One region of the Pantoea sp. NSTU24 genome, then DNA from elsewhere that is predicted to be linked to it. Evidence: predicted binding sites of a transcription regulator. Region 1 holds the regulator's gene; each other region holds the start of a gene.
What was found. The regulator sigma-54, encoded in region 1, starts transcription at its own class of promoters, with help from an activator protein. The targets are predictions, from matches to a motif close to GTTGGCACANNTTTCGCTNT.
Positions count from the first base shown of each region.

Region 2: the regulator sigma-54 is predicted to act here: its motif matches at 694-713, upstream of glnK (P-II family nitrogen regulator).
Region 3: the regulator sigma-54 is predicted to act here: its motif matches at 1,603-1,622, upstream of glnA (glutamate--ammonia ligase).
Region 4: the regulator sigma-54 is predicted to act here: its motif matches at 1,459-1,478, upstream of ACLHDD_RS08745 (circularly permuted type 2 ATP-grasp protein).

Region 1 is NZ_JBKIWZ010000001.1:3,662,606-3,664,809, reverse strand. Features, by position in the region: gene lptB (LPS export ABC transporter ATP-binding protein) at 1-235, shown strand, start outside; gene rpoN (RNA polymerase factor sigma-54) at 284-1,717, shown strand; gene hpf (ribosome hibernation promoting factor) at 1,739-2,026, shown strand; gene ptsN (PTS IIA-like nitrogen regulatory protein PtsN) at 2,181-2,204, shown strand, end outside.
Region 2 is NZ_JBKIWZ010000001.1:374,985-377,188, forward strand. Features, by position in the region: gene ACLHDD_RS01715 (SmdB family multidrug efflux ABC transporter permease/ATP-binding protein) at 1-507, shown strand, start outside; gene glnK (P-II family nitrogen regulator) at 765-1,103, shown strand; gene amtB (ammonium transporter AmtB) at 1,138-2,204, shown strand, end outside.
Region 3 is NZ_JBKIWZ010000001.1:3,203,954-3,206,157, reverse strand. Features, by position in the region: gene glnA (glutamate--ammonia ligase) at 45-1,454, opposite strand; gene typA (ribosome-dependent GTPase TypA) at 1,892-2,204, shown strand, end outside.
Region 4 is NZ_JBKIWZ010000001.1:1,814,134-1,816,337, reverse strand. Features, by position in the region: gene ACLHDD_RS08745 (circularly permuted type 2 ATP-grasp protein) at 1-1,403, opposite strand, end outside; tRNA gene ACLHDD_RS08740 (tRNA-Asn) at 1,762-1,837, opposite strand; gene ACLHDD_RS08735 (Gfo/Idh/MocA family protein) at 2,168-2,204, shown strand, end outside.

The DNA of each region.
Region 1 (2,204 bases):
CTTTGCCGGTGTTGACCCTATCTCTGTTATCGACATCAAAAAGATTATCGAGCATCTGCGTGACAGTGGCCTGGGCGTGCTGATTACCGACCACAACGTGCGTGAAACCTTAGCGGTCTGTGAGCGCGCTTATATCGTCAGCCAGGGTCACCTTATCGCGCACGGCACTCCGAACGAGATCCTGGCCGATGAGCAAGTGAAGCGGGTTTATTTGGGTGAAGAGTTCAGACTCTGATAAGGTGTCGTTAATACTGATGTTTACCTGGGAACTACCATCCTGTCTATGAAGCAAGGTTTACAACTCAGGTTTAGCCAACAGCTGGCAATGACGCCACAACTGCAGCAGGCCATACGTCTGCTGCAACTCTCTACGCTTGAACTCCAGCAGGAGTTACAGCTTGCACTGGAAAGCAACCCGCTGCTTGAGCAGACCGAACTGCACGAAGAGATTGACGCCCGGGAATCGTCTGAGGCCGAGGCGCTGGATACGCGTGAAGCCCTTGAGCAGAAAGAGATGCCCGATGAACTGCCGCTGGATGCGACCTGGGATGAGATTTACACAGCGGGTACGCCGTCAGGCACCGGTACCGATTATCAGGATGATGAGTTACCAGTTTATCAGGGCGAAACCACCCAGTCTCTGCAGGATTATCTGATGTGGCAGGTCGGGCTGACGCCGTTCAGTGACACCGATCGCGCGATTGCGACCTCTATTGTCGACGCTATTGATAACACCGGGTATCTTACCGTTTCGCTTGATGAGATCCTTGACAGCATTGGCAACGATGAGCTGGAAGTGGATGAAGTGGAAGCGGTGCTGAAACGCATCCAGCGTTTTGATCCGATCGGCGTCGGCGCACGCGATCTGCGTGACTGCCTGCTGGTACAGCTTTCGCAGTATGCGCCTGAAACGCCGATGCTGTCAGAAGCGCGCCTGATTGTCAGTGAACATCTGGATTTGCTGGCTAACCACGATTTTCGCAGTCTGATGCGGGTCACGCGCCTTAAAGAAGAGGTGCTGAAAGAGGCGATGCTGCTGATACAGTCGCTGGACCCGCGTCCGGGTCAGTCGATTAACACCAGTGAACCGGAATATGTCATTCCCGATGTGCTGGTACGCAAGGCGGGCAGCCGCTGGACGGTTGAACTTAATGCCGACAGCGTGCCGCGCCTCAAAATCAATCAGCACTATGCCGCAATGGGTGGCGCTACGCGAAATGAAAGCGACAATCAGTTCATTCGCAGTAATCTGCAGGAAGCGCGCTGGCTGATTAAGAGTCTGGAAAGCCGTAACGATACGCTGCTGAAAGTGACACGCTGTATTGTTGAACAGCAGCAGGCCTTTTTCGAGCAGGGCGAAGAGTTTATGCGCCCGATGGTGCTGGCCGATATCGCCCAGGCCGTTGAGATGCATGAGTCGACCATTTCCCGTGTGACGACGCAGAAGTACCTGCACAGCCCGCGGGGCATTTTCGAACTGAAGTACTTTTTCTCCAGCCACGTCAATACAGAGGGCGGCGGTGAAGCGTCTTCCACAGCGATTCGTGCACTGGTGAAAAAATTAATTTCGGCGGAAAATCCAGCCAAACCCTTGAGCGACAGTAAGCTGACCTCCATGTTATCTGATCAGGGCATTATGGTGGCACGGCGAACCGTCGCCAAATATCGCGAGTCTTTATCCATCCCGCCATCGAACCAGCGTAAACAGCTGGTTTGACAGAAATGAGAAGGAAGACCTATGCAGCTGAACCTGACCGGGCAACACGTTGAAATCACGGAACCATTGCGTGAATTTGTCAGCGGTAAATTTGCCAAACTGGAACACTATTTTGAACATATCAATCAGGTCTATATTGTCCTGAAAGTTGAAAAAGTCACGCAGGTGGCTGACGCAACACTTCACGTGAATGGTGGCGAGCTGCACGCCACATCGGAAGCGGAAGATATGTATGCGGCCGTTGACGGACTGATCGATAAGCTCGCCCGTCAGCTGACCAAACACAAAGACAAACTGAAAAAACACTAACCTTTACGCCAGCTACGTGCGCCTGCCGCGCAGAGCCGACTGGATGGGGCGGGTAATCCGCCCCGTTTTGTCATCTGAGGAGAGGCGCCATTTGTCTCCCGCGTCATGTCGCGCTGGCGGTGAAGGGTCTGGTGAACTCGCAAGTGAAACGATGATGAACAACGATCTTACACTGGAA
Region 2 (2,204 bases), 3.3 Mb from region 1:
CCGGTGGTGCTCGCCGATACGCTGCTGGCGAACGTGCGTCTGGGGCGTAACATCAGCGAAGAGGCCGTCTGGCGTGTGCTGGAGCAGGTGCAGCTGGCTCCGCTGGCGCATGCGCTGCCTCAGGGAATTCATACCCGTCTGGGCGAGCAGGGCAACAACCTGTCGGTGGGCCAGAAGCAGTTACTGGCACTGGCCCGGGTGCTGGTCGACCTGCCACAGATTCTGATTCTGGACGAGGCAACGGCCAATATCGACTCCGGAACGGAACAGGCCATTCAGCAGACGCTGACAACGCTGCGCCAGCACAGCACGCTGGTGGTGATTGCGCATCGTCTCTCAACGATTATCGAGGCAGATAAGATTCTGGTACTGCACCGCGGTCATGTCGTGGAGCAGGGCACCCATCAGCAACTGCTGGCGATGCAGGGCCGTTACTGGCAGATGTATCAGCTTCAGCAGGCGGGTGATGAACTGGCGTCGGGCGCGGTGGCGACTGCTGAAAGCTAAGTTGCACCTTTTTTGCGCACTTTTATCAGAATAATCTGTATAAATGCACTCCTTTGACGCCTGAAGCACCAAAGGAGTGCATTCTTCGATTGTGATCCCCGTCATACCGCGCGCCTGATCAGGCGGCACACCAATCCATCCCTTGCCGCGTCGCGTCTGACTCACTGATTTATGCTGGTTTTACACTCTGGCACAGGCTTTGCTTATATCCCTGCGTGTCCGTAAACGTTATCTATTTACTTGCTGGAGGGGATCCAATGAAGCTGGTTACCGTCGTAATTAAGCCATTCAAGCTGGAGGATGTACGTGAAGCTTTATCCTCTATCGGCATTCAGGGGCTGACCGTCTCCGAAGTGAAAGGATTTGGTCGTCAGAAAGGCCATGCAGAGCTTTATCGCGGCGCAGAGTACAGCGTGAACTTTCTGCCCAAGGTCAAGATTGATATCGCGATTGCCGACGACCAGTTAGACGAAGTGGTGGATGTCATCAGTAAGGCAGCGTACACCGGCAAAATTGGCGACGGTAAAATTTTCGTGGCTGAACTGCAGCGCGTTATCCGTATTCGTACCGGCGAAACCGACGAAGCCGCTCTGTAATTACGACTCAGTACTGTGATGGGATGAGATAAAAATGAATAAAATGTTAGTGAAGTTGGGCCTCACCAGCCTGGCACTGTTACCCTCACTCGCGATGGCCGCGCCTGCCGTTGCGGACAAGGCTGATAACGCATTTATGATGATTTGCACCGCGCTGGTGCTGTTTATGTCAATTCCAGGTATTGCACTCTTTTATGGCGGCCTGATTCGCGGCAAAAACGTGCTGTCGATGCTGACTCAGGTGGCGGTCACCTTCTCGCTGGTCTGTGTGCTGTGGGTGGTCTATGGCTACTCGCTGGCCTTCAGCGAAGGCAACGCCTTTTTCGGCGGCTTTGGCTGGGCGATGCTGAAAAACATTCAGCTTACCGCCGTGATGGGCAGTTTCTATCAGTATATCCACGTAGCGTTCCAGGCGTCCTTTGCCTGTATCACCGTGGGGCTGATTGTGGGTGCCATCGCCGAGCGTATCCGCTTCTCTGCCGTGCTGATTTTTGTCGGCGTCTGGCTGACGCTCTCTTATCTGCCTATCGCACACATGGTCTGGGCGGGCGGTTTCCTGGCTCAGGATGGCGCACTGGACTTTGCTGGCGGGACCGTTGTACACATCAACGCCGCAGTGGCAGGCCTGGTGGGCGCTTACCTGGTAGGCAAACGTGCCGGTTTTGGTAAAGAAGCTTTTAAACCGCACAACCTGCCGATGGTCTTTACCGGAACGGCCATTCTCTATGTCGGCTGGTTCGGCTTCAACGCCGGTTCCGCGTCTGCAGCGAATGAAATTGCGGCGCTGGCCTTCCTGAATACCGTTGTTGCAACCGCAGGTGCCGTGCTGTCATGGACCTTTGGCGAGTGGGCGGTGCGCGGTAAACCTTCACTGCTGGGTGCCTGTTCAGGCTTTATTGCCGGACTGGTTGCGATTACCCCAGCCTGTGGTTATGTCGGCGTCGGCGGCGCGTTAATCATCGGCCTGGCCGGTGGTCTGGCGGGACTGTGGGGTGTGACCACCCTGAAAAAATGGCTGCGCGTGGACGATCCCTGCGATGTGTTCGGCGTGCATGGCGTGTGCGGTATCGTAGGTTGTATCCTGACCGGTGTGTTCGCCTC
Region 3 (2,204 bases), 460 kb from region 1:
AAGATGGGCTAAAAGTTTCCACGGCAACAAAAACGTCTGACCAGTTAAACGCTGTAGTAAAGCTCAAACTCAACCGGGTGTGGCGTCATGCGAACGCGGTCCATCTCTGTTTTACGCAGTTCGATGTAAGCGTCGATTGATTCGTCAGTGAACACACCGCCACGGGTCAGGAACTCGCGGTCTTCGTTCAGTGCATTCAGCGCTTCTTCCAGAGAGCCTGCAACTTTTGGAATCTCAGCTTCTTCTTCCGGTGGCAGGTCATACAGGTTTTTATCCATCGCATCGCCAGGATGGATCTTGTTGATGATGCCATCCAGGCCAGCCATCAGCAGCGCGGTGAACGCCAGGTATGGGTTAGCTGCTGGATCCGGGAAGCGCGCTTCGATACGACGGGCTTTCGGGCTGGCAACAACCGGAATACGGATAGAGGCGGAACGGTTACGGGCTGAGTAAGCCAGCATGACCGGTGCTTCGTAACCCGGAACCAGACGCTTGTAAGAGTTGGTAGTCGGGTTCGCCAGGGCGTTGATCGCTTTAGCGTGTTTGATGATACCGCCGATATAGAACAGCGCCATTTCAGACAGGCCGCCGTACTTATCACCGGCAAACAGGTTCTGGCCACCTTTAGAAAGGGACATGTGGCAGTGCATGCCTGAACCGTTGTCGCCAAACATTGGCTTCGGCATAAAGGTCGCGGTTTTGCCGTAAGCGTGTGCGACGTTGTGAACGACATATTTGTAGATCTGAATTTCGTCTGCTTTCTTGGTCATGGTGTTGAAGCGGGTTGCCACTTCGTTCTGACCCGCGGTTGCCACTTCGTGGTGATGCGCTTCAACGACCAGGCCCATCTGCTCCATGGTCAGACACATGGCAGAACGGATGTCCTGTGATGAGTCAACTGGTGGCACCGGGAAGTAGCCGCCTTTCAGACCCGGACGGTGGCCTTTGTTACCGCCTTCGTACTCTTTACCGGTGTTCCATGCGGCTTCGATATCGTCGATAGCGACATGTGAACCCGAGGTTGATGAACCGAAACGGATGTCATCAAACAGGAAGAATTCAGGTTCGGGTCCAAACAGCACGGTATCCGCAATGCCGGAAGAGCGCAGGAAATCTTCCGCACGCTTGGCGATGGAACGTGGATCGCGGTCATAGCCCTGCATGGTGCCTGGCTCGAGAATGTCACAACGGATGATCAGGGTAGAATCTTCGAAGAAAGGATCCATGACCGCGGTGGTTGCGTCAGGCATCAGCACCATGTCTGATTCGTTGATGCCTTTCCAGCCGCCGATAGAGGAACCATCGAACATTTTGCCTTCTTCGAAGAAGTCAGCATTAACCTGGTGAGCAGGGATCGTAACATGCTGTTCTTTACCTTTGGTATCGGTAAAACGCAGGTCAACAAACTTAACTTCATGCTCGTTCATCATCGAGAGAACGTGTTCAGCGGACATACTCAACTCTCCTGGAAATGGTCTTTCATTATCTACATGGCGAGGAAACGTCGTTTCCGGAATGTGTAGCGGGAAACTGCTTCCTGCTCTATCGCTTCCGGCACGCTCTTCAACCGACATCTGACTGGCGTTTACGCTTAAACAGACTAAAGCGAATTCTGTGCCAACTTTTTTGATGTTGCTTAAATCGCCTTGTGCTGCACCTTTTTGTCATAAAGCAACTGCACCACGATGGTTTAGGCGCACCAAAATAGTGCTATTGAGTGCGCTTTGAGCACCATTTTGGTGCGTAGGACCAACTTAGTGCATTTTCTGCACCGGGAACAGTGCGAATTTGCGCCAATGCAATAAACTTTCAGTGAAAAGTGTGATCGTGTTCAGTCTTCCGCTTAATCCGTGTACAATAGCGCGCTATTTCTAATGCCTGAGGCAAAGCTGTGATCGAAAATTTGCGTAACATCGCCATCATCGCGCACGTTGACCATGGAAAGACCACCCTGGTTGACAAACTGCTGCAACAATCCGGTACTTTTGATGCCCGTACCGAAGCAACCGAGCGCGTGATGGACTCCAATGATTTGGAGAAAGAGCGTGGGATTACCATCCTCGCAAAAAACACCGCCATTAAGTGGAATGACTACCGTATCAATATCGTTGATACCCCAGGACACGCCGATTTCGGTGGTGAAGTTGAGCGCGTCATGTCCATGGTGGACTCGGTGCTGCTGGTTGTAGATGCGATGGATGGCC
Region 4 (2,204 bases), 1.8 Mb from region 1:
TTGGTTCCGCCGCCCTGAGAGGAATTGACCACCAGCGAGCCTTCTTCCAGCGCTACGCGGGTTAATCCTCCAGGGACCAGTCGAATTTCGGCACCGGTCAGCGCAAAGGGGCGCAGATCGATATGACGAGGCGCAAGGCCGTTGCCAACAAACGTCGGGCAGGTGGAAAGCGCCAGGGTTTCCTGCGCGATGTAGTTCTCTGGCCGGGCGCGCAGGAGGTCGCGGAAGCGTTCAATTTCCGCCTTGCTGGCCGAGGGGCCAATCAGCATGCCGTAACCACCGGCACCATGAACCTCTTTTACGACCATTTTTTCCAGGTTCGCCAGCACGAAGGAGAGATCGCTTTCCTTGCGGCATTGCCATGTCGGCACGTTGTTCAGGATGGGATCTTCCGCCAGATAGTAGCGGATCATCTCCGGCACGTAGGGGTAAATGGATTTATCGTCTGCCACGCCGGTTCCGATCGCATTCGCCAGCACCACGCCACCCGATCGGTAGACCGAGAGTAGGCCAGGCACTCCTAGCATGGAATCGGCGCGGAACGCCAGCGGGTCGAGAAAGGCGTCGTCAATACGTCGATAGATCACATCAATTTTGCAGGGGCCAGCTGTTGTGCGCATAAACACTGCACCATCTTTCACAAACAGATCGACACTCTCAACCAGTTCAACGCCCATTTGCTGTGCAAGGAAACTGTGCTCGAAATAGGCACTGTTAAAACGGCCTGGCGTCAGCACGACGACCGTGGGATCATTGACGGTCGTGCTTTCGCGCAGGGTTTGCAGTAAATGGGAAGGGTAGCGTGAAACCGGCGCGATGCGCTGTCCGGCGAACAGTTCGGGATATAACCGCATCATCATTTTGCGGTTTTCCATCATGTAAGAAACCCCGGATGGCGTTCGCAGGTTGTCTTCCAGCACGTAATATTCGCCATCTCCGCCCCGTACCATGTCCGTTCCGGCAATGTGGGCGTAAGTGTCCCGATGAAGGTTGATGCCCTGCATGCAGGGCTGATACTGATCGTTGGCCAGCACCTGTCCGGCGGGCACAATGCCTGCTTTCAGGATTTTCTGGTCATGATAAATATCATGCAGAAAAGCATTCAGTGCCAGAACCCGCTGGCGGATCCCGCGGTCAAGCATCTGCCATTCGCCTGCCGGAATAATACGTGGCACGCTGTCGAACGGGATCAGGCGTTCCGCAACATCATCTTCGCCATAAACGTTAAAGGTAATCCCCACCCGGTGAAACAACAGCGCCGCTTCCTCTTTTTTACGCTGGACTGCCTGTTGATCGGCCTGCTGCAACCATTGCCAGTAATCCTGATAGTGGCTGCGATGTTTGCCTTCAGCCGTCAGCATTTCATCAAAAAAGGGTGAATCGGAAAGGTCAATCTTGATCATCATCACCTCACAAACTGAGCAGGCTGTAATTGAATCGTTCACTAGCCATAAAGCTCAGGCATAAAGTGTGCCAGCGTGCAAAATAGGCTGAAAATCAGGGCTGATGAGGGCGTCTTGCCTCAATTGGGTGCGATCCGCCTGCGGGTTGGGTTAAAAGAGGGCAGAAAGCGTCCATCGGAAGGAAAAATGATCGCTGATGAGGCGCCCTGGATGATGTGAAACAGGCGAGTCACTACTGACACCGTGGTTTTGACAGGGATGTTTACTGGAATTGCCTGATTGAGAACAGGCGGGCGATTTTCAGACAGAGTAAACGTAAAAAACCCGCTCAGGTTTCCCTGAGCGGGTTTCTTGAATCTGGCTCCTCTGACTGGACTCGAACCAGTGACATACGGATTAACAGTCCGCCGTTCTACCGACTGAACTACAGAGGAATCGTTTGAACGGGGCGCATAGTAACGGCCGCGCCCGGCCATGTCAAAGCTCTTTTTCATAAATCTTTCTGACTGCTGAAATAGTCGCCACTTTGCTGTGTCAGATGGCGAAAACGTGCCTCCGCAGGCGGAAGAGGCCGCTGAAACCGCCATCAAAACTGAGGTGTTTATGAGGGGTTCTGGCAGGGGATAGCGCTTGTCAGACGGCATCAGGCGTGATTTTAACGAATAGTTTTTTACTGCCGTCACAAACTGTTATTTCCGGCTTTGTCAGCCGCAAAACCGAAACGTAGATTTCATTTCATCCCTGAACTGAATTTCGGAGCTGAAATGAACAAAGTCAGAATCGGCATGATCGGCAGCGGCT